4 regions of the Psychrosphaera ytuae genome follow, and region 1 is predicted to be linked to each of the others. Evidence: predicted binding sites of a transcription regulator. Region 1 holds the regulator's gene; each other region holds the start of a gene.
The links. Region 1 encodes sigma-54, which starts transcription at its own class of promoters, with help from an activator protein. Its sites were predicted from a motif close to GTTGGCACGNNNNTNGNNT; they were not measured.
Positions count from the first base shown of each region.

Region 1 (4,920 bases):
TATCGTTTGGAACACCGTATTTAAAACCAAATGATTCAAAGGTGATCACTAAGTCTTTATCAGATTTACCCATGATCTTTTCTCGGATCATTTCGGTCAGCTGATGAACATTTAAATCTGAAGTGTCTATGTACAAGTCCGCTCGAGAGGCAAGTGCATCGAGCAACTTACGTTCTTCTATAATTGCATCTGGTAGAGAATTTTCACCTTTGGACAAAGGGTGCAAGCGACGTGTTTCGCTGTAGCGACGGATCAATACATCGTCTTTTGCATCAATGTACAGAACGGTCGTTTTAACGCCCTTTGGTAAAAAGTCTAAGTTATCGAGTAACTCTTGTTCTGAGCTGGGTAAGTTGCGCACATCAATGCTGACCGCAACCTGAGGATAATTGGTTGCGAGCGAGTGAGATAGCGCAGGTAATAGATTTACTGGTAAATTATCAACGCAATAATACCCAAGGTCTTCCAAAACCCTAAGTACGACTGTCTTCCCTGAGCCAGAACGGCCACTTACGATAAAAATATGCATATTATGCGGCTTCAATTATGTTGTAGAGATCGTTATCCGTTTTCGCTCCTCGAATCTTACGTAAAATCTCTTTGTTGTCAAAGATTTCGGCAATATTCGCAAGCGTTTGTAAATGCGTTTCACATTGGTCTTCTGGCACGATTAAGGCACAAAAAACATCGACAGGGCGATTATCAATTGCGTCGTAATCAACTGCAGGGTGGCTTACAAGAAGAACCGCAACGACCTTGTTGCCCTCTGGTTTGATTTTGCCGTGTGGAATAGCAACCCCGTTGCCAATTCCTGTGCTTCCTAGTTTTTCACGGTTCATCAAACTCGCTAACACTTCAGAGCAGTTCAAATCCGGTAACTGGCTACTAGCAATCTCTGCAATATGTTCTAGGATTTTCTTTTTGCTTTGGCAGTCTGATAACACTTTGGTGCATTCAGGCTGCAGAAGTACTTTTAATTTCATGGCATTTTTACTGCTTGGGTCTTTTGATTTTCGTCTCAAAAGATGAGTTAAAAGGCGCCGTCCTTAGCGCCTCTAGTATTACTTAAAATTAACCTTTAGTGCCGAGTTAATTTTTCTTTGTGTTTTTTGACCTGACGGTCAAGTTTATCAATTAAAGAATCAATGGCTGCGTACATATCACTATGTTCAGATGTGGCAAAAAGTTCACCACCATTAACATGCATAGTCGCTTCTGCGCGTTGTATCAGTTTTTCGACGTCTAAAATCACATGGACGTTGTTAATATGATCGAAATGACGTTCTAATTTTGCAAATTTCGTATCTACATAGTCTTTTAATGACTCAGTAGGCTCGACGTGACGACAAGTTAGGTTAATTTGCATATGCTCTTCCTTCTTTTGATTTGATTGGTGAAACTACACCAATCGTTTTCTTTGGTTTGAAGGGGGAATGTTTAACGATTCCCGGTATTTTGCGATAGTTCTCCTGGCTACTTGGATGCCCTGTTCGGCCAGGATATCAGCAATCTTACTGTCACTTAGCGGTTTAGCTTGGTTTTCTGCAGCAACTAGCTTTTTGATTAAGGCGCGGATAGCGGTAGATGAACATTCACCGCCATTTTCAGTACTGACGTGACTTGAGAAGAAGTATTTGAGTTCAAATATTCCTCTTGGTGTGTGCATGTACTTTTGAGTCGTCACACGTGAGATTGTTGACTCATGCATATCGACCATTTCCGCTACATCATTCAATACCATCGGCTTCATCGCTTCCGGCCCATATTCGAAAAAGGCTTGCTGCTGTTGCACAATACAATTTGATACTTTTAACAATGTGTCGTTTCTACTTTCCAAACTCTTAATAAACCACTTAGCTTCTTGTAAGTGAGAACGAACAAACTGCGCGTCAGAATTGTTCTTTGCCGTTTTAGACAGTGAAGCGTATTGTTCGTTCACTTTAATTTTAGGCATAGAATTCGGATTTAGCTCAACTATCCAACGACCTTTTTTCTTAACCACGCTCACATCAGGGATGACGTAATCAATTTCGTCTTTAATCACTATGCTTGCAGGGTTAGGGTTGAGGGTTTGAATCAGCTCTAGTGTTTCTTTGAGCTCGTGTTCTTTGAGTTTGGTTTTGCGGATAATCGTGCGGTAATCACGGTTACCCAATAAATCTATGTGTTCTTGAATGAGGTCAATGGCCTCTTTTTTCCAAGGTGTGTCGTCGCTGTATTGACGTAACTGCACAACCATACACTCTTGCAATCCTCGGCATGCGACACCGATAGGGTCGAAGTTTTGGACGCGTTTTAAGACGGCTTCAACTTCTTCTATTTCAACGTCTTCAATATCAACTGCCTCTACAATGTCTTCAGTTGAAACAGTTAAAAAGCCTTTTTCGTCTATGGCATCAATGATAGCCGTGGCAATTGCCAGATCATGTTCAGAAAAAGGGGATAGATTAAGCTGCCAACGTAAATGATCTTGGATGTTGGTTGTAGTCTCACCTTGATAGACAGTGTCTTCACCTTCATAAGCCGGCCCAGAACTAGCAGGGGCTGCGCTCATGTAATCATCCCATGTAGAGTCTGTAGGAAGCTCATCTCCCATGGTTTGATCTTGCAGTGCTTCGTTAGTGCTTATCTCGTCCTTGGTCCATTCGATTTCGTCATCGTTACTCGCGCCGTTTTCTTGGCTTTCTTGATGAGTGTCGATTTGAGTAACTTCCGAGGCTTCTTGGCCATCGTAGTTATCAAAGTCATCGGACTCCAATAAAGGATTGCTATCCAAGGCTTCTTGGATTTCTTGTTGCAATTCCAAAGACGACAGTTGCAACAGTCTAATCGCTTGTTGCAATTGCGGGGTCATTGTTAACTGCTGACCCATTTTGAGTTGGAGTGTAGGTCTCATCTTATCCGGAACTTACTGACTTAATTAAGATTATCTCTTTATAAATTATCAAAGTTTGAACTGGTCACCAAGATAAACTTGCTTAACGATCTCACTTTCTAAAACTTCCGCTGGGGTGCCTTCGGCAATTAGCTCCCCATGACTAACGATATAGGCTTTTTCACAGACATCAAGTGTTTCACGGACATTATGATCTGTAATTAACACGCCAATGCCCTTTGCCGTGAGTTGTTGAATAATTTTTTTGATATCGATCACTGAGATAGGATCAACACCAGCAAATGGTTCATCAAGCAAGATAATTTTAGGGTCTGCTGCAAGTGCTCGGGCAATTTCGACTCGACGTCGCTCACCACCGGATAGCGCCATACCCTGGCTATCTCGAATGTGGTCAATATGAAATTCGGCGATTAAATCATCCAGTAAATCAGCTTGCTGGTTTGCGTCAATGTCTTTACGCATTTGCAAAACTGACATGATGTTTTGTGAAACCGTTAATTTTCTGAAGATAGAAGACTCTTGCGGCAGGTAGCCGATTCCTTTTCGAGCTCGAACGTGCATAGGTTCGTGACTCAAGTCTATGTCGTCGAGCTGAATCAAACCTTTATCATTTGGTACAAGGCCAACAATCATGTAAAAAGTTGTCGTTTTGCCAGCACCATTGGGGCCTAATAAGCCTACGACCTGGCCGGCTTCTACTGACAAGCTAACGTCTTTGACGACCTGTCGACTTTTATATGACTTCGCTAAATGTTGAGCGACTAACTTTGTCATTAATCGTTACCTGAATCTTTTTCGTTATTTGTTTTTGGCTTGATTTTGATGGTTGTTGTAACACGACCATTGTTCTCGGTGCCACCAACTGCTTTAACGCGTTTGTTTTCTAAATCGAATGTAATGTTACCGTTTGCACTATCAACCACAGAACCGCCTTGACGATACTTTGCAGAGCCTCTCAATTCAAGAATTCGCTCGTTGACCAAATAGATGACTTCTGTCGCGTTCGCTTCTAGTTCATCGCCTTCTGAACTGCTCTGTGAAAAGGTAGCTGGACTGCCTTTTGCGATCAATTTTTCGGCGGCACCGTCTTTTGTGATGACATATAGCTCATCCGCTTTGATTTTCATCGAACCTTGGTTGATCTGAACATTACCTTTGAAAAACATAGTGTTCTTTTTAAAGTTTAAGTCTTGCTCTTGTGCATCGATAGTCAGGTCATCTGACGCCAATGCATTAAAAGTAGATAACAGAGTCAAACCCAGGGCTATAGCAAATTGTTTTATCGTCATTATTGATTTCCTTTCAGAATGGTTTGTACGTGTTTCGTCATTTTAACTCTGCCTTCTTTCAAATCAGCATTGAGTCCATATCCGGTAATGGTTGTTCTTTGTCCTTTAATAACAAACATTTTATCGGTTGTGACGAATTGTGAATTTAAATCGATTTCTAGAAAACTGGTTTCGATAGAATTAACCAGCTCGTTGTTGTCTAACTGTAACATTTGGACGTTTTCATCCAAGGTCAATTTACCATCTTGCATGTTGCCGACTTTGGCAGACAGTCGCCAATAGGGACTGTCGTTTTGGTAAATAATAAATTCGGGTTGTTCAAAGTAGGTTAGATCTAAATCGGCAAAATGCTCCATCTTTTGCGAGAAGACTTCTTGTTTTAAATTGCCAGTGTGATCAAACAACTCCTGATGTAGAAGCTTTGCAGTAAAATCTGGCACTAACACAGGGTCCGTATTACTGGCCGCTTGTTCCGTTGTATTAAAAGCGGGATACCACAGATAAATACTGATCCCGATAAAAATAAGAAGGACGAGTAATTTCTTTGGCATTAGCTGCTGGTTCCTGCAACAGTGGAGGTTAGGTAATGCTCGCCTTGTTGTGCCATGATAATAAGGTCCGTTAATTCTCGGACAGCGCCTTTACCACCGCCTGTTACCGTAACGTAATCGGCAACTTGTTTGACGTATGGGTGACCGTCGCTAACAGATACCGACAAACCTACTTTTCGCATCA
Region 1 covers NZ_CP072110.1:2,672,311-2,677,230, forward strand. Annotated here, with positions in the region: gene rapZ (RNase adapter RapZ) at 1-529, opposite strand, end outside; gene ptsN (PTS IIA-like nitrogen regulatory protein PtsN) at 531-983, opposite strand; gene hpf (ribosome hibernation promoting factor) at 1,079-1,366, opposite strand; gene J1N51_RS11890 (RNA polymerase factor sigma-54) at 1,400-2,896, opposite strand; gene lptB (LPS export ABC transporter ATP-binding protein) at 2,945-3,670, opposite strand; gene lptA (lipopolysaccharide transport periplasmic protein LptA) at 3,670-4,185, opposite strand; gene lptC (LPS export ABC transporter periplasmic protein LptC) at 4,185-4,736, opposite strand; gene kdsC (3-deoxy-manno-octulosonate-8-phosphatase KdsC) at 4,736-4,920, opposite strand, start outside.

Region 2 (4,920 bases), 400 kb from region 1:
AAACAAATTGGCCCAGTGGTAGATTATCACGGCCGTCGCGCTCCTTATTACATTAGTCCTGAAATGTTGCTAAATAGTTTGACACCCGGTTTCAAGCGCCTCTTTTCAAGCATCAAAGGTGAATTGGAAAATGAAGTATTCGAAGATGAAAGCGGTTTGGTTGTAATATCTTCGATTGATTAATCATACAGTATGGCCTCAAAATGAATTGGCAAAACGCTCTAATCGAGTTCTTAATAAAAAATGCGATCGAGTACTCAAGTAAAGATCACAATAGCAACGAACTAACCCATAAAAATCTTTGCACCTACGCAGATAGTTATGATTCTCAGTTGGTCATTAGCCCTGATAATGTTGAGCAAGTACGTGATGTTACACGGTTTATAAATGATCAAAACAAACAAGGCGCCGAGCTAACTATATACCCAGTATCAAAGGGGCAAAATTGGGGTTATGGCTCTGCAACGCCAAGTTCTCAAAATGCGATATTAATGTCGCTGCATAAATTAAATTCCACACCGACTTGGCTTTCAAATCGACATGATAGAGATGTTCCCTACGGCAAAACTTTGGGGATCGTCAGAATAGAAGCTGGCGTTACTCAGCAGCAGTTGTATGATTTTTTACAGGAACAGGGCGGCCATTTTTGGATGGATGCAACAGGCTCTGCAGTAACAAGTAGCGTTTTAGCTAATACATTGATCAGAGGTTTTGGTCATACTGCTAAAGGTGATCACTTTGAACATTGCTCTGGTCTCGAGGTTGTTTTAGCAGATGGTCGGTTTATAAAAACAGGACATGCAGGTCATATTGACGCTGCAAATATAGGTGTACACAAATTTGGCCATGGACCGGTAATTGAGGGAATATTCAGCCAATCCAACCTAGGCATAGTAACCGCAATGTATTTGCATCTAATGCCTGCAAAACAATATATCAAAAAGTTTTTTGTAAAGCTCAATAGCAATGAGGATTATTTAGATGCTGTTGAAGCTTTGCGTCCCTTGAAGCTATCGAGAGTATTAGACTCACAAATGCACTGTGGCAATACCCACAAGGGAATACAAGCTCTTATGAGGTATCCATTTAGGGAAACTGAGGGAAGTACGCCCCTGCCAGACTCCTTAGTCGAAAGGATCTCTAATAAACATGATATTAGCCCTTGGACTATTTCGGGGGCAGTTTATGCCGATAGTTCAGCTGAGCTCGAGGCTAAATCAAAAATAGTAAAGAAGGCACTGAGAAAACTGAACTGTAAGATAATAATGTTGACTCCCAAACAAATTGAGTTGGCGCAAGGTTTAGTTAACTCCGGTATCGTTAAATCGACACTACCAAATATTGCTAACAAACTGGGCAAGCAACTCATTGTCTTAAAAGAGCTATTAGGGCTTAAACAAGGTAAGCCGACAAATTATTTTATCGATTCAGTTTATTATCGAAAGCGACAAGTGTCAGAAGTTGCAGGTGTAAGAGATCCTGACGCTGATAATGTCGGTTTATTTTGGTTAGCACCCATAGGACCAATGACAAGAGAAACTATTCAATTAATGATTGATACATCCACCAGGGTTTCTCAAAAATTTGGCTTTGATCCAACGCTATCGATTACATTACTTAATGAAAAAGCCGTAGATTGCGTTATTTCAATTATTTTCGACCGTGAGCTACCTGGTGAAGATGAGGCAGCCCTTAAGTGTTACGACGAAATGCTGAATGAATTCAATAAACTTGGATTATATTCTTATCGCTCGGCTTTAAGAGCAATGCAAACAGACTCTTTGGGATTTGACAGTAACCTAAAAGAAGTGCACTGCGATTTGAAAAACGCTTTGGATCCTCATTGTACTATTGGCAAAAATCATTACATCCAATAATGGATGTCAGAATTTTTAACAATATTCCTCTTTTGTTTTATAAGTTGTTGATTTTGTTGGTTTTTAAAATTGGCACGAGATGTGCTTTCAATTGATTAGTTAAACATTGACAATAAGTTCAATCAAAAGGAATACGTTATGAAATTTTCAAAGGTTACAAAAGGCTTGTTGATTGGCGCTGCATTTGCGGCATCGTCAGCGAACGCAGATGTGCTTTCATCTGTTGAAATCGACATCTCAAATTTAGAAATTAAGTTGTTTTCTGACAGCTTAGGTCAAACCCAACTTCAACCTGCAGTAGATTTTGGTTTTATTGGTCAACCAATCATTAACTTTAACGGTACAAGTGTAAGCACTACGTTAAATGGTAACTTGGCTGGTGAAGCTTTCGTAACTCAGGTTACGGACGCATTTGCTCCACTAAATATTGACCTAGACGCTATGCAAACTAGCCCATTGAGCTCTGTAAACTCAGAAGCTACGCTAGTTGGTAACATCTTCGCTCCTGGTGGTGCGTCAGGTCGTACGGCAAGTTACACAGATGTTGGTGGTTACCAAACAGGTGAGACCAACTCACAAATCTCTAACTCGTTAGAAGCGACGTTTGACTTTACTGCACAACAAGATGTGTGGTTAGGCCTATCGTTTGGTTGGTTGTTCGATGTATTGGTTGATATCACTTGGAGTGGTGGTATTGGTAATGCTGACTGGGCGTTCGAAATTGACTTGATTGAGAAGTGTTCTGGCTTTTGTGCACCAACTACTCTGTACTCGTTCGATTTAAATAATGACGAATTATTCGGTATTAGCTCTTCTGGTTCTGTTGTTGATGGCACATATGCATATAACAAAACAGGCACTCAAGACAGCGGTTTACTTTCACTTAAGAGTGACACAGCTTACCAGTTAAAAATCGTTCAAAACGCGAACACTTCAGGTGCATCAGTATCTGAGCCAATGACACTAGGCATTTTTGCTCTAGGTCTACTAGGTGTAGCGGGTTACGCTCGTCGTAAAGCATAAGAGATTTTTTCTCAAATCAAAAAGGCCACTGTAAAGTGGCCTTTTTTGTTTTTACTTGGTTCAAAAAAAAGTTTTAGAGGCCGAATTATCCGGCCATATTAATTTGTTGTAAATGAAGCTGGATGTTTTGATTGTCAGGAGCTAATTGTGCCGCTTTATTTATAAGTGCTTTGGCTTGTGTTAAGTCATTCATCTTAAAGTAAATCATAGCCATTGTATCCAACACACTTGGGTTGTCTGGGCTGTGTTTAACCGCTTCCTCTCCATATTGTTTTGCTTCTTCAAGCTGACCTGATTCCAATTTCAAATAAGCTAAATTGTTCAGTACAACGACATTCGCTTCAGTATTTTTTGCCAAAAATTCGTAATGGCTTATCGCCTTCGTTGGTGTTGTTGCCATGTATTCATTAGCCAACATAAGTCGAGACGAGAAGTCTTGGTCATATTTAGTTAAGTGATTCTCGGCGAACTGGTGCGCTGCACTTTTGCTATTTGTTTGTTTTAGCAATGCGTAGCGAATACGAACCGTATTAAAAGCAGGAGCCGCGTTATAGGCTTGTAGTGCCAATTCATTTGCTGATTCGTATCGCCTATTGGCGATTTCAATTTGACTCTTGGTTAACAGATACAAGGGATCAGTATTTGTATTTGTTAGAGAGTTCAATAGTTGATCTGCTTTCGAACTTTCACCATTAAGGCTTAAATAATATGCATTGATAAGTTTGATCCGAGTATTATTCGGAAAACGAGTCATTGCCGATTTTGCCGCTTCAAAAGCTTCAGATGATTTAAAGTTTGTCTCTAAATAGGTAATTAAATACAAATAAGCATCGACATTAGCTGGTTGAGCTTTAACCCACTCTTGATAACTGTTCTTTCCTGCTTCGTAGCCTTCCAGTTTTCTAACAAGAGTACTTTTTAATAACCAAGTTTGGTTAGGCGCTTCTTTTAAATTGGTATTAGAAGATAACGTCTGTAGCGCTGCTTTGTAGTCTTTCTCGATAAAATGAAAAGTTGCCTTCAAATTTATCTGAGTAAAACCATCCGAAGCATCAACCGCTTTCTGTAATCTAGACTCAACTTCACTGTTAAGGTTTAGCGATAACCCCGCAATAGACAATGCCTTGAGTGCAGGAGTATAGGCGGGTTCTTTATCTAAGAGCGAAATTGCAATATCGAACGCTTGTCTAAACTGCTTATTAGCAAAGGCCTGGTTAATATCGAAAAGCAGCGACATTTTATTACTTGGGTCAATTTGTTTTGCCTGAGTTAAATAGTCAGCTGCTACTTTAACTCGGTCACTTCGCATATAAACGAGTGCAGCATAATTAAATGCTTCTACTGAACTAGGCTGACTCTTCATAAAAGGTTCAATAAGAGCCTCTGCTTTGTCAATCTTACCAGATTGTAAATAAGCCGAGCCAAGTGTCAGGTAAAGAGGTGCAGAATCTGGTTGCAAAGCAAGAGCTGCTTCTAAATCTTTAATACCAGCGTCATCGCCGCTGGAGATTTTTAACATGCCCAATTGGCTCAGAGCTCTTGAAGAGTTTAGGTCTAGCTCAGAAGTTTGATTAAGTAACCCTTTGGCCATTTCGCCTTTACCACTTCTAAATAGCTCCAAGCTTGCTGCGTTTAGTAGTTCAGGCTGAATAGCCGAAACTTCTATATCTTCTAAAGACTGCTCAATGTCTTCGACAGATCCAAGCTTGATGGCTGTTGCTAACATAACTTGTCTAGCTGGGTGCGAAGCATCTAGTTGTTGCTGAATAGTATTAAAGTGTTTAAACGCAACTTCGTATTTTTGTAGATTAAAAGCGCTAAGTGCTGCGACTAGTCTCGAATTAACGTTGTCGTAGCCATTTTGTACCGCTTTTTCAGCCGCTAAACTGGCTTGCTCGTGTTGCTTGAGTTGATATTGGCTTTGAGCAACTAAAAAGTTTGCAAAAGGTTGTGATTGGCTGACTTTTAACACCTTGTTAGCAGTCTTGATGGTTTCCTCGTATTGCTCATTTTTTAACAG
Region 2 covers NZ_CP072110.1:2,268,433-2,273,352, forward strand. Annotated here, with positions in the region: gene J1N51_RS10150 (PEP-CTERM/exosortase system-associated acyltransferase) at 1-183, shown strand, start outside; gene J1N51_RS10155 (FAD-binding protein) at 204-1,877, shown strand; gene J1N51_RS10160 (PEP-CTERM sorting domain-containing protein) at 2,016-2,900, shown strand; gene prsT (XrtA/PEP-CTERM system TPR-repeat protein PrsT) at 2,986-4,920, opposite strand, start outside.
Region 2: a site for sigma-54 is predicted at 1,946-1,964, ahead of J1N51_RS10160 (PEP-CTERM sorting domain-containing protein). Genes of this name have one in related genera too.

Region 3 (4,920 bases), 460 kb from region 1:
TTTGCCAATTAAATTGGCACCTAAAAGTGATATTCAGCGTGTCGAAACACCACGCCAGGAGGTACTAGCATGAGCCAATCTCAAGTATTAGTCGTTGAAGACGACTCAGGTTTACGCGAAGCATTAGTTGATACGTTATCAATTGCTGGATATGCAGTAGTTGAAGCGGATTCTGCCGAAATGGCTTTGGTCAAACTCAAAGAAACCGTGATTGACATAATAGTATCAGACGTTCAAATGGGCGGCCTGTCAGGTTTAGACTTGTTGAAGTCAGTTAAAAAGTTATATCCAAACACACCGTTTTTGTTGATGACTGCTTATGCAACGATTGATCACGCAGTTGAAGCAATGAAATACGGTGCGATAGATTACATGGCGAAGCCATTTGCACCAGAAGTGTTGCTCAACATGGTAGGTCGATACGCACCAGCCAAACAGGCTGAAAAGCACAACCCAGTTGTAGCCGACAAGAAAAGTATAGAGTTACTTAAATTAGCAAGTCGAGTTGCAGCTTCTGATGCGTCAGTGATGATTTCAGGTCCAAGTGGTTCGGGTAAAGAAGTGATGGCGCGATACATTCATGACCAATCTAGCCGTGCCGAGCATGACTTTATTGCTATTAACTGTGCTGCAATTCCAGACAATATGTTAGAAGCCACCTTATTTGGTTATGAAAAAGGTGCGTTTACTGGTGCCGTTCAAGCCTGTCCTGGAAAGTTTGAACAAGCTCAACACGGTACTATTTTGCTCGACGAAATTACCGAGATGGATTTAAATCTTCAAGCAAAACTATTGCGTGTCCTACAAGAACGCGAAGTAGAGCGCTTAGGTAGCCGTAAAACCATAAAGTTAGACGTAAGAGTTTTGGCAACGTCGAACCGCGACTTAATGACAGCTGTTAAAGAAGGAAAGTTTAGAGAAGATTTGTATTATCGACTTAATGTTTTCCCAATTAAGTGGTTGCCATTAGCACAGCGCAAAGACGACTTACTGCCAATTACAGAGCATTTATTACAACGTTATTGTATCGAGCAAGGTCGTGAAATTCCTGAGCTTAGTTCTGCCGCTAAAGCAAAGCTGTTATCGCATAACTGGCCAGGTAACGTTCGTGAACTCGACAATGTGATCCAGCGCGCTCTGATCTTATGCGCTTCAGACACAATAGAAAGTGACCACATTCTTGTTGAAGAATTTGCAGTTGATAGTGTTGCTGCCAATATCCAGGCGTCAAACAATGCAGCGGATGACACGACTGCCTTTAAATCAGAAATTAGAGATCAAGAAAATCGAATTATTCTTGATGCATTACAGGCTTGCCAAGGCAAACGAAAAGACGTTGCTGAAAAGCTTGGTATTAGCCCTCGTACGCTGCGCTATAAGCTCGCTAAAATGCGTGAACAAGGCATCGAGGTGCCAGCTTAATCCACGTAAGTAGTTAAATAAAAACCATCTATCCATATTGTCCACTGTCTAATTTCTCTCCATTCTTAGGCGGTGGACTTTTTTATGTCAAACTTTTGTCATCAAAATTTATACCTCAAAGTCACCTAACTTGTTGAATTTGTTATTAAATAAGTTGGCACCTTTTGTGCTTTATCTCGTTTAGGTAAACAATACTCCTGAACGAGGATACAATAATGAACATTCAAGCGAACAATCTATACGCCGAGTTACAGTCTATGGCGTCTCAGGCTTCAAGCCCAACGATTCGTCCAAATAATGACATTACTCCTTTCAACCAGGTTGAGAAGGTCAATAACCCTTCATCAGCTAACTTTGGTGATTTGTTAAAGCAGGCTGTAGACAATGTTAACGATCTTCAATCGAATGCAGGTCAACTTAAAAACGCAGTTGAAATGGGTGACCGTTCAGTTTCTCTTGCTGAAGCTATGATTGCTTCACAAAAAGCGGGTATTGCCTTTGAAGCGACCGTCCAGGTTAGAAATAAGTTGGTTGAGTCGTACAAAAGCATTATGAGTATGCCAGTTTAATCTGGTGTTTGACCTAGTTGTCGTAAATTAGAATTAAGGGTTTCCCGTGGCAGACGAACTTTCAACACAAGTAGCAACAGGGCATGACGTTGGCAATGACATGGTGTCATTGAATAACGACGCCGATAATGTTGAAGAGCAAAAGTCAGGCTTTTTAAACGCCGTTTCTAGCGCAGAAGTATTGCGCCAAGGTGCACTGATTTTAGCTTTGGTCATTTGTATCGCAATTACCATCATTATTTTCTTGTGGTCACGAGAGCCAGAAATGCGTCCTCTTGGCCAGTTCGAAACTGAACAGTTAATCGAAACACTGGACTATCTTGACGCTCAAAAAATTGAGTACGTTTTAGAGCAAAACGTTATTAAAGTACCAGCGGACCGTTATCAAGACATTAAATTGTCACTTGCTCGTGGTGGCCTATCACAAGCGCCAACGGAAGGTTCGGAAATTTTGCTACAAGACACTGGATTTGGTGTTAGCCAACGCATGGAAACTGAACGCTTAAAGCACAGCCGTGAGCAGCAATTGGCTCGTACCATTGAAGAATTAAACACAGTAAGTAGAGCACGAGTTTTACTGGCTATTCCGAAACAAAATATTTTTGCTCGTCATACTAAAGAGCCTTCTGCAACAGTGGTTGTAACTTTAAAGCGCGGCAGAATGCTGACAGCAGAAGAAACTGATTCTATCGTTGATATTGTTGCGTCAGCGGTCCAAGGTTTGTCACCAACCCGAGTCACAGTAACAGACCAAAATGGCCGCCTACTTAACTCTGGTTCACAAAATTCATTATCTGCTCTTTCGCGTAAACAATTTGAAATTGAACAAAAACGCGAAGATGAGTATTTACAAAAGATCAACGCCATTTTGTCTCCTGTTATCGGCATGGAGAACTACACGGCGCAGGTCGATGTGACTATGGACTTTACCCAAGTTCAAGAGACTCAAAAAACCTATAACCCTGATTTACCGGCGATTCGCAGTGAAATGCTAATCGAAGAAAATCAAACAGGGTCTGGCCCTGTGGGAATTCCAGGCGCGTTATCAAACCAGCCGCCACTAGAGTCTGATATTCCTGAAGACGCAGCTAACGCTCGTACTCGAGGCGCGACGGGCCGTTCGTCAAAAGAACAAACTCGCAACTACGAGTTGGACCAAACAATTAGTCATAAACAAAATCAAACGGGTGTAGTACGTCGTCTAAGTGTGTCAGTTGCGGTTGATTATATCCGCACTGTGGGCGAAGACGGGACTATGCAGCAAGTACCTCGCTCTCAACAAGCTCTAGTTAATTTACGTCGCTTATTACAAGGCGGTATTGGTTTTGATATGACGCGTGGTGATACGCTAGAAGTCGTAACAATTCCGTTTAATAAACAAGACGAGTTTGCGGCGACTGAAGTTCCTATTTATGAACAAGAGTGGTTCCAGCCTATGGTTAAAACCCTGGCTGCGATGATTGTCATTATCGTCCTAATTATCTTCTTAGTTAGACCACTTCTGAACAAGCTATTAAGCCCAGAAGACACAACAGATGAATATGAAGAAGACGCCTTAGGTGGTGTAGACTTAGGTGACGAAGCATTAGATATGTTGAACACAGAGTTTGACGAAAAAGACATCGGTTTCTCAGCAGATGGTACGCTACAATTACCAGACTTACACGGTGATGAAGACCTATTGAAAGCGGTGAGAGCATTAGTTGCGAACGAACCTGAGTTATCGTCGCAAGTAGTTAAAGGGTGGTTATTAGAAGATGAATGATGTCGTTGAAGCAGAAAAAAAACAGCCAGCGTTTGATGTAGACAAACTCGAAGGCGTTGAAAAAGCGGCTATTTTACTTTTGAGTTTATCGGAAGAAGACGCTGCCCAAATCTTAAAGCACTTAGAGCCGAAGCAAGTTCAAAAAGTGGGTATCGCGATGGCTCAGTTAGATGACTTGAGCCAAGATAAAATCTCTGCGGTACACAGTTTGTTTATCGAACAAATCCAGGATTACAGTACGATTGGCTTCCAGTCAGAAGACTTTATTAAGAAAGCACTAACGGCTGCATTAGGTGAAGACAAAGCGGCGACACTTCTTGATCAGATCATCTTGGGTGGTGGCGCTAAAGGCCTTGATTCACTTAAATGGATGGACTCAAAACAGGTTGCAAACATTATCCGCAACGAGCATCCGCAAATTCAAACTATTGTATTGGCTTACTTAGCCCCAGATCAGTCTGCGGAGATCTTGAGTCAATTTTCTGACAAGGTTCGTATCGACTTAACGATGCGTATAGCTAACCTCGAAGAAGTACAACCTGCAGCACTTCAAGAGCTCAACGAGATCATGGAGAAACAGTTTGCTGGTCAAGCGGGTGCACAAGCAGCCAAGATGGGCGGCCTGAAAGCAGCGGCAGAAATTATGAACTTCTTGGATACTAATATCGAAGGTCAGTTGATGGATGCTATGCGTGAGCACGATGAAGAGATGGCTCAACAAATCCAAGACCTTATGTTTGTTTTTGATAATTTAATTGATGTTGATGACCGAGCAATTCAAGCGATTCTTCGTGAAGTTCAACAAGACTCTTTGATGAAAGCTATCAAGGGTGCTGATGATGCTCTGAAAGAGAAGATCATGAAGAACATGTCAAAACGTGCGGCCGAAATGATGGCGGATGACTTGGAGGCAATGCCACCAATTCGAGTGTCAGAAGTAGAAACAGCACAGAAAGAAATCTTAGCGATTGCCCGTCGTCTTGCTGATGCCGGTGAAATCATGCTCGGTGGTGGCGGTGGTGAAGACTTCTTATAGGTCTTCACACAGCTCAATGTTTAAAGGTAATCTCAGTGTCAGATAAGTTAACCAAAGGCCCAGTCACACCTAGCAAAGAAATGTTGGAATTGCTAAAGGACTGGGTTGCGCCTGATGTCAGTGAAGTA
Region 3 covers NZ_CP072110.1:3,134,166-3,139,085, forward strand. Annotated here, with positions in the region: gene J1N51_RS13765 (sensor histidine kinase) at 1-73, shown strand, start outside; gene J1N51_RS13770 (sigma-54-dependent transcriptional regulator) at 70-1,422, shown strand; gene fliE (flagellar hook-basal body complex protein FliE) at 1,638-1,991, shown strand; gene fliF (flagellar basal-body MS-ring/collar protein FliF) at 2,092-3,756, shown strand; gene fliG (flagellar motor switch protein FliG) at 3,749-4,792, shown strand; gene fliH (flagellar assembly protein FliH) at 4,828-4,920, shown strand, end outside.
Region 3: a site for sigma-54 is predicted at 1,576-1,594, ahead of fliE (flagellar hook-basal body complex protein FliE). Genes of this name have one in related genera too.

Region 4 (4,920 bases), 160 kb from region 1:
ACTCATCTGACACATTTTCAAGGATCTCAGTGACAGCTTGAATAAACTCACTTTGGTTTGGGTTGTTCTTTTCAATCCTTTCGTGCAACGATTGTATGTAGTCGTTATTACTCATCAATGACGGCTCCTTTGCGGTCAGCGGTTGAATTAGCTGGCGAAAATCGGAATATCAAATATCCCGCAATACCCGAAACCAATGAAGTGAAGAGTATTGCCGACTTCGCAATAGTTTGGGCTTGGTCATTTCCTTCAAACCCTAACCCTGTAATAAAAATAGACATAGTAAAACCAATTGCACCTAACATACCAAGACCAAACATATGTTTCATTGTTAATCCTCGAGGCAGTTCACCTAGTCCAGTTTTGACCACTAACCAGGTCATCAACGGAATTCCTAATCCCTTTCCGGCTATCAGTCCAAGTAAGATTCCCCACGCGAGTGGGCTTTCTACTGTTGCCGCCAAACTCTCGGTATTAATTACAACACCTGAGTTAGCAAAAGCAAAGATAGGTAATACCATCAAGCCGACAGGAACATGAAGGTAACGCTCCCAACGACGCAATGGTGTCGTCGCTTGATTCGCTGTTTTCTTTAACTCGTCGGCTAATTCATGCTGTGTCTTAGACGCTAACACTGGTTTACCTGCAGTCTTGTTTTGGACAATATTTTGAAATCGCAATGACAAACGCGACAGCTTTTCCATAATAATCGCGGGTTTTGCTTTTGGTCTGGCTGGAATGGTCAGTGCAATTAAAATCCCTGCAATGGTGGCGTGTATTCCAGAATTTAAAACCGCAAGCCAGAGCAACACGCCCAAGGTGAAATAAACCACTGGACGACGAATTCCCATCAAGTTAGACAAAAACATCATTCCAGTTATACCTGCTGCCGCAACTAAGGAGGCAAAGTAAAGCGTCTCGGTATAAAACAAGGCAATCACTAAAATCGCTCCAATGTCGTCGATAATGGCCAAGCCAGTTAAAAATGAAAATGCGGCAATAGGAACTCGTTTACCTAGTAATGCCAACACACCGACTGCAAAAGCCGTATCCGTCGCCATTGGAATACCCCAACCGGCTTCGTATTCGGTTCCCATATTAAACAACCAAAAAGTTAACGCAGGAAACACCATGCCTGCAATTGCAGCACCCAACACAGGAGTTAAGTTAGCCGGTGCACTCAATTCGCCGACTAATACTTCTCGTTTTATTTCCATGCCTAAAATGAGAAAAAACAAAGCCATCAGACCATCGTTAATCCAGTGCAACAATGACATTTGGTAAAGACGGTCGTTGAGCGCAACACCTATATAGGTGTCAAAAAATGCCGTCATAGGCTCATTAAACCCGGTATTGGCAATCAATAAAGCGACGACAGTAAATAAAAATAAGGTCTTACTACTGGTGGTTTGATCGTGAATAAAACGTTGAAAAGGGTGTAATACCTCTGCAACCTTTTGTTCAAGCTCTGGCGGCTGGCCCTCTGCTGGCTGAGTTAAACGGTTATCTTTCATATTGAATTGAGTCCTTTGTTACAGAACAGTGTGTCAGGCTTTCGATTGCATCTAGGTATTTCGCCGTTAAATCAGCTACCCAGCGTTTGACGGCCTCATTATCGCTATTGGCTGCGATGCGGCGCAGCAACGACAAATTGTGTTTTTCGATATCAATACGTTGTTGAAGTACTGAAACATGAGGCTGATTAGGTAAACCTACTTTTAGTTCTCCTAAGTTGCTTTGCCATTTTGTGTACAAACTCATCATGACCTGTTCAAACTCTTGCTCTGGGGGTAATGAGTTGGCTTTATTTTGCATCACCGAAAACACCTCAGACACTTTAAGTAGCGCGTGTTTTACTGTTAAGTCTTCTGTATGAGAGGCTAAGTTGTGATAAAAATCCTTTGCCTCGTTGAATTGTAGAGACAATGAATTTGTTACCTTATTCATTGTGTACACCTTTGTTTTAGTCTTACTTAATTATCTTACCTAAGGGAATTGCCATTACTGTGCCAAAATGATGCAGTTTCCTTCTAACTCAATAGATAACAAACGTTTAGCTAAGTACTTTAAATAAAAAACGAATATAAAACGGTTCAAAACCTGAACTTTTAACAAGCTCCCTCTGTAAAACTTACATAGCTTTAATTGGGTGAAACCAAAAAATTCGCATTTTCTCAACCCTAACCCATACTTATCAGTAACTTAACTATTAGGCACGGTTCTGGCTTTATCGATAAGACAAAGCAAATTCAGGACAAAAACTTTACAACACAAAGAGCTAAGGAGCGGATATGTACGTCGAGTACATTTACGGGTTAATCAGTTTAATTTTATTTGCAGCAGCAAGTACTGTGTCTAATCTATTTTTAAGTGCCCTATTGGCTTGGGTTGGTGTTTCCCTATTCCTCGTTTTTATTGCATACCTAACCAAACAGCCAAAGATTTTTAGAAAGCGTGCTGACGGTTCGATTCCCACTCTAATGAGAGTGTTGTTTTACCCTTTTATGCTAGGCGTACAGATTTACAACCGTATCGAAAAGTCAAAAGATGCGAAACGTGAGCACCATTTCGTTCATCACATCAGAGATAATATTTACTTGGCGAGTCGATTAAGTACTGAAGAGGCACTTAGTCTAGAAGAGTACGATATTGGTGCCGTTTTAGATGTGACGTGTGAATTTGATGCCTTAGACTGGAGTAGTCATTATCTGGACATCGATTATCTCAACATTCCCATATTAGATCACCAAAGTCCCTCTCCTGAACAATTGCGACAGGCTCTTAATTGGATGGATTTAAAACTTCATCAAAATAAGCCCGTTCTTGTTCACTGTGCTCTAGGCCGCGGCCGCTCACTATTCTGTGTGGCAGCCTACATATTGGCAAAGTACCCAGATTTGTCACCTAGAGAGGTACTTGAAAGTATTACCGATATTCGCAGTCAAGCTGGACTCAACAAGAGCCAACTCAAAAAGTTGATTACATATCGAGACAAAGGCGACATAAAGTTGTTTAACCCGACGTGGCTAATAGCGAATCCAGTTTCAGGTAAAGGCAAGTGGAAACAGCACAAACAAGAAATTGAAAATGTGCTTGGTGAAAAGTTTAATTTAAACGTCGTCGAAACCTCACCAGATACAAGTGCCCAAGAACTTGCCGAGCAAGCCGTCGAAGCCGGTGCCAAAATCATTATTGCCGGTGGCGGAGATGGCACACTTGCAGAAGTGGCGTCAGTGTTGACCGGCACAGATATCAAGTTCGGTATCATTCCGTTAGGTACTGCTAATGCATTAGCTCACAGCCTTTTTGGTGTGGAAAGTAAAGTTATTCCAATCCAAACGGCTCTTGACCATATTCTGTCGGAGCACACTCAAGCGATAGACACCGCCATATGTAATAACAAAACCATGCTTTTAGTCACGGCTGTTGGTATCGAAGAGCAAATGATCAAAAGAGCCGACCGTGAAACCAAAAATCAACTTGGTCAATTTGCCTACCTCCACGGTTTTTGGCAAGCATTGCATGAAGAAGAACCTATGCAGTTGTTAGTTCAATTTGATGACGAACCAGCCAAAGTAATCGAAACTACCAGTCTAGTGATTGCCAACGCAGCGCCGCTCACCACTTTACTCGCCCAAGGCAATGGTGAGCCCGATTACAAAGACGGTCTACTCAATATTACTTGGTTGACACCTACAGATAATCCAGTCGAAAAAGTCTATGACATCGCCTCTCTATTAGCGGCAGGTTTTGCTGAGGACGATAGCGTTAACGAGGCTATAAACACCGCCAAAGCCAAAAAAATTCATATCAAAGCTGAGCACGAAATTGGCTATGTTGTTGATGGTGAAACCTATGCCTGTGACACCATAAAGACATCTATTCGTCCAGCCTCACTCAATGTATTAATTGATCTTAAATACTAAGGAAAGAAAAGTGTTCATGACCAAAGGAACCGTATTTACGCTAACGCTATTTTGTGGAGTTGTCAGTTTTCAGACTTACTCTCAAGCTAGTAACGATCAAACAGACAGCACTCAAACTGCTAGCCCTAATACAGATCGCCCTAACACAAGTAAAGCGTCAGAAATATTACATAAAAAAGAGCGACTCGAGCGTCGCGCTCTCGCAAATCCTTTTACGCTTCTACAACACCGCAGAAACTATATTTTACCTGTCACTTATGCCACAAACCCAAGTAGTACTGCAGTACAAGGACTTACGCCAGAAAATATTGATAACTTCGAGGCCAAGTTTCAGCTCAGTATAAAAATGCCGATCTTCAACCAAGAAAATGGCTCTGGGTTATATGCAGCTTTTACGGCTGTGTCTTTTTGGCAAGTGTATAACGCTGATGCCTCAAAGCCATTTAGAGAAACTGACTATGAACCTGAAGTTTTTTACAGTTTCAAAAATGAATATGAATTACTTGGAGTTCCATTTAATGAGCTAAGACTTGGATTTAATCATCAATCCAATGGTCAAGACTTGTTCAACTCGCGAAGCTGGAATCGGTTATATGTGCAGGCTCTAATCGATATTGATGATACCTATTACGCATTAAAGGTTTGGTGGCGTATTCCAGAAAACGAAAAAGACGATGAATTGGACCCCACCGGTGATGACAACCCTGACATTACCGACTATCTGGGAAATTTTGAGTTTGAGGTAGGCCATCAATATAAGCACTATCACTTTTTCGCTAAATGGCGGAACAATTTGGACTTTAGTGAAAATCGTGGCGCCATCGAGCTGAATTTTAATTACCAATTCACCGAAAAATACAAAGTTCTAATTCAGTATTTCAATGGCTATGGCGATTCGCTTATTGATTACAATCGCCATCAACAACGGCTTGGCATTGGTGTACAACTAAACTTTATTTAATCAAGGAGTCGACTATGTTAATGAGCTTGAAGC
Region 4 covers NZ_CP072110.1:2,836,201-2,841,120, reverse strand. Annotated here, with positions in the region: gene gdhA (NADP-specific glutamate dehydrogenase) at 1-115, opposite strand, end outside; gene nhaA (Na+/H+ antiporter NhaA) at 108-1,514, opposite strand; gene J1N51_RS12600 (hypothetical protein) at 1,504-1,947, opposite strand; gene J1N51_RS12595 (diacylglycerol kinase family protein) at 2,292-3,926, shown strand; gene J1N51_RS12590 (phospholipase A) at 3,943-4,887, shown strand; gene J1N51_RS12585 (PRC-barrel domain-containing protein) at 4,908-4,920, shown strand, end outside.
Region 4: a site for sigma-54 is predicted at 2,210-2,228, ahead of J1N51_RS12595 (diacylglycerol kinase family protein). Genes of this name have one in related genera too.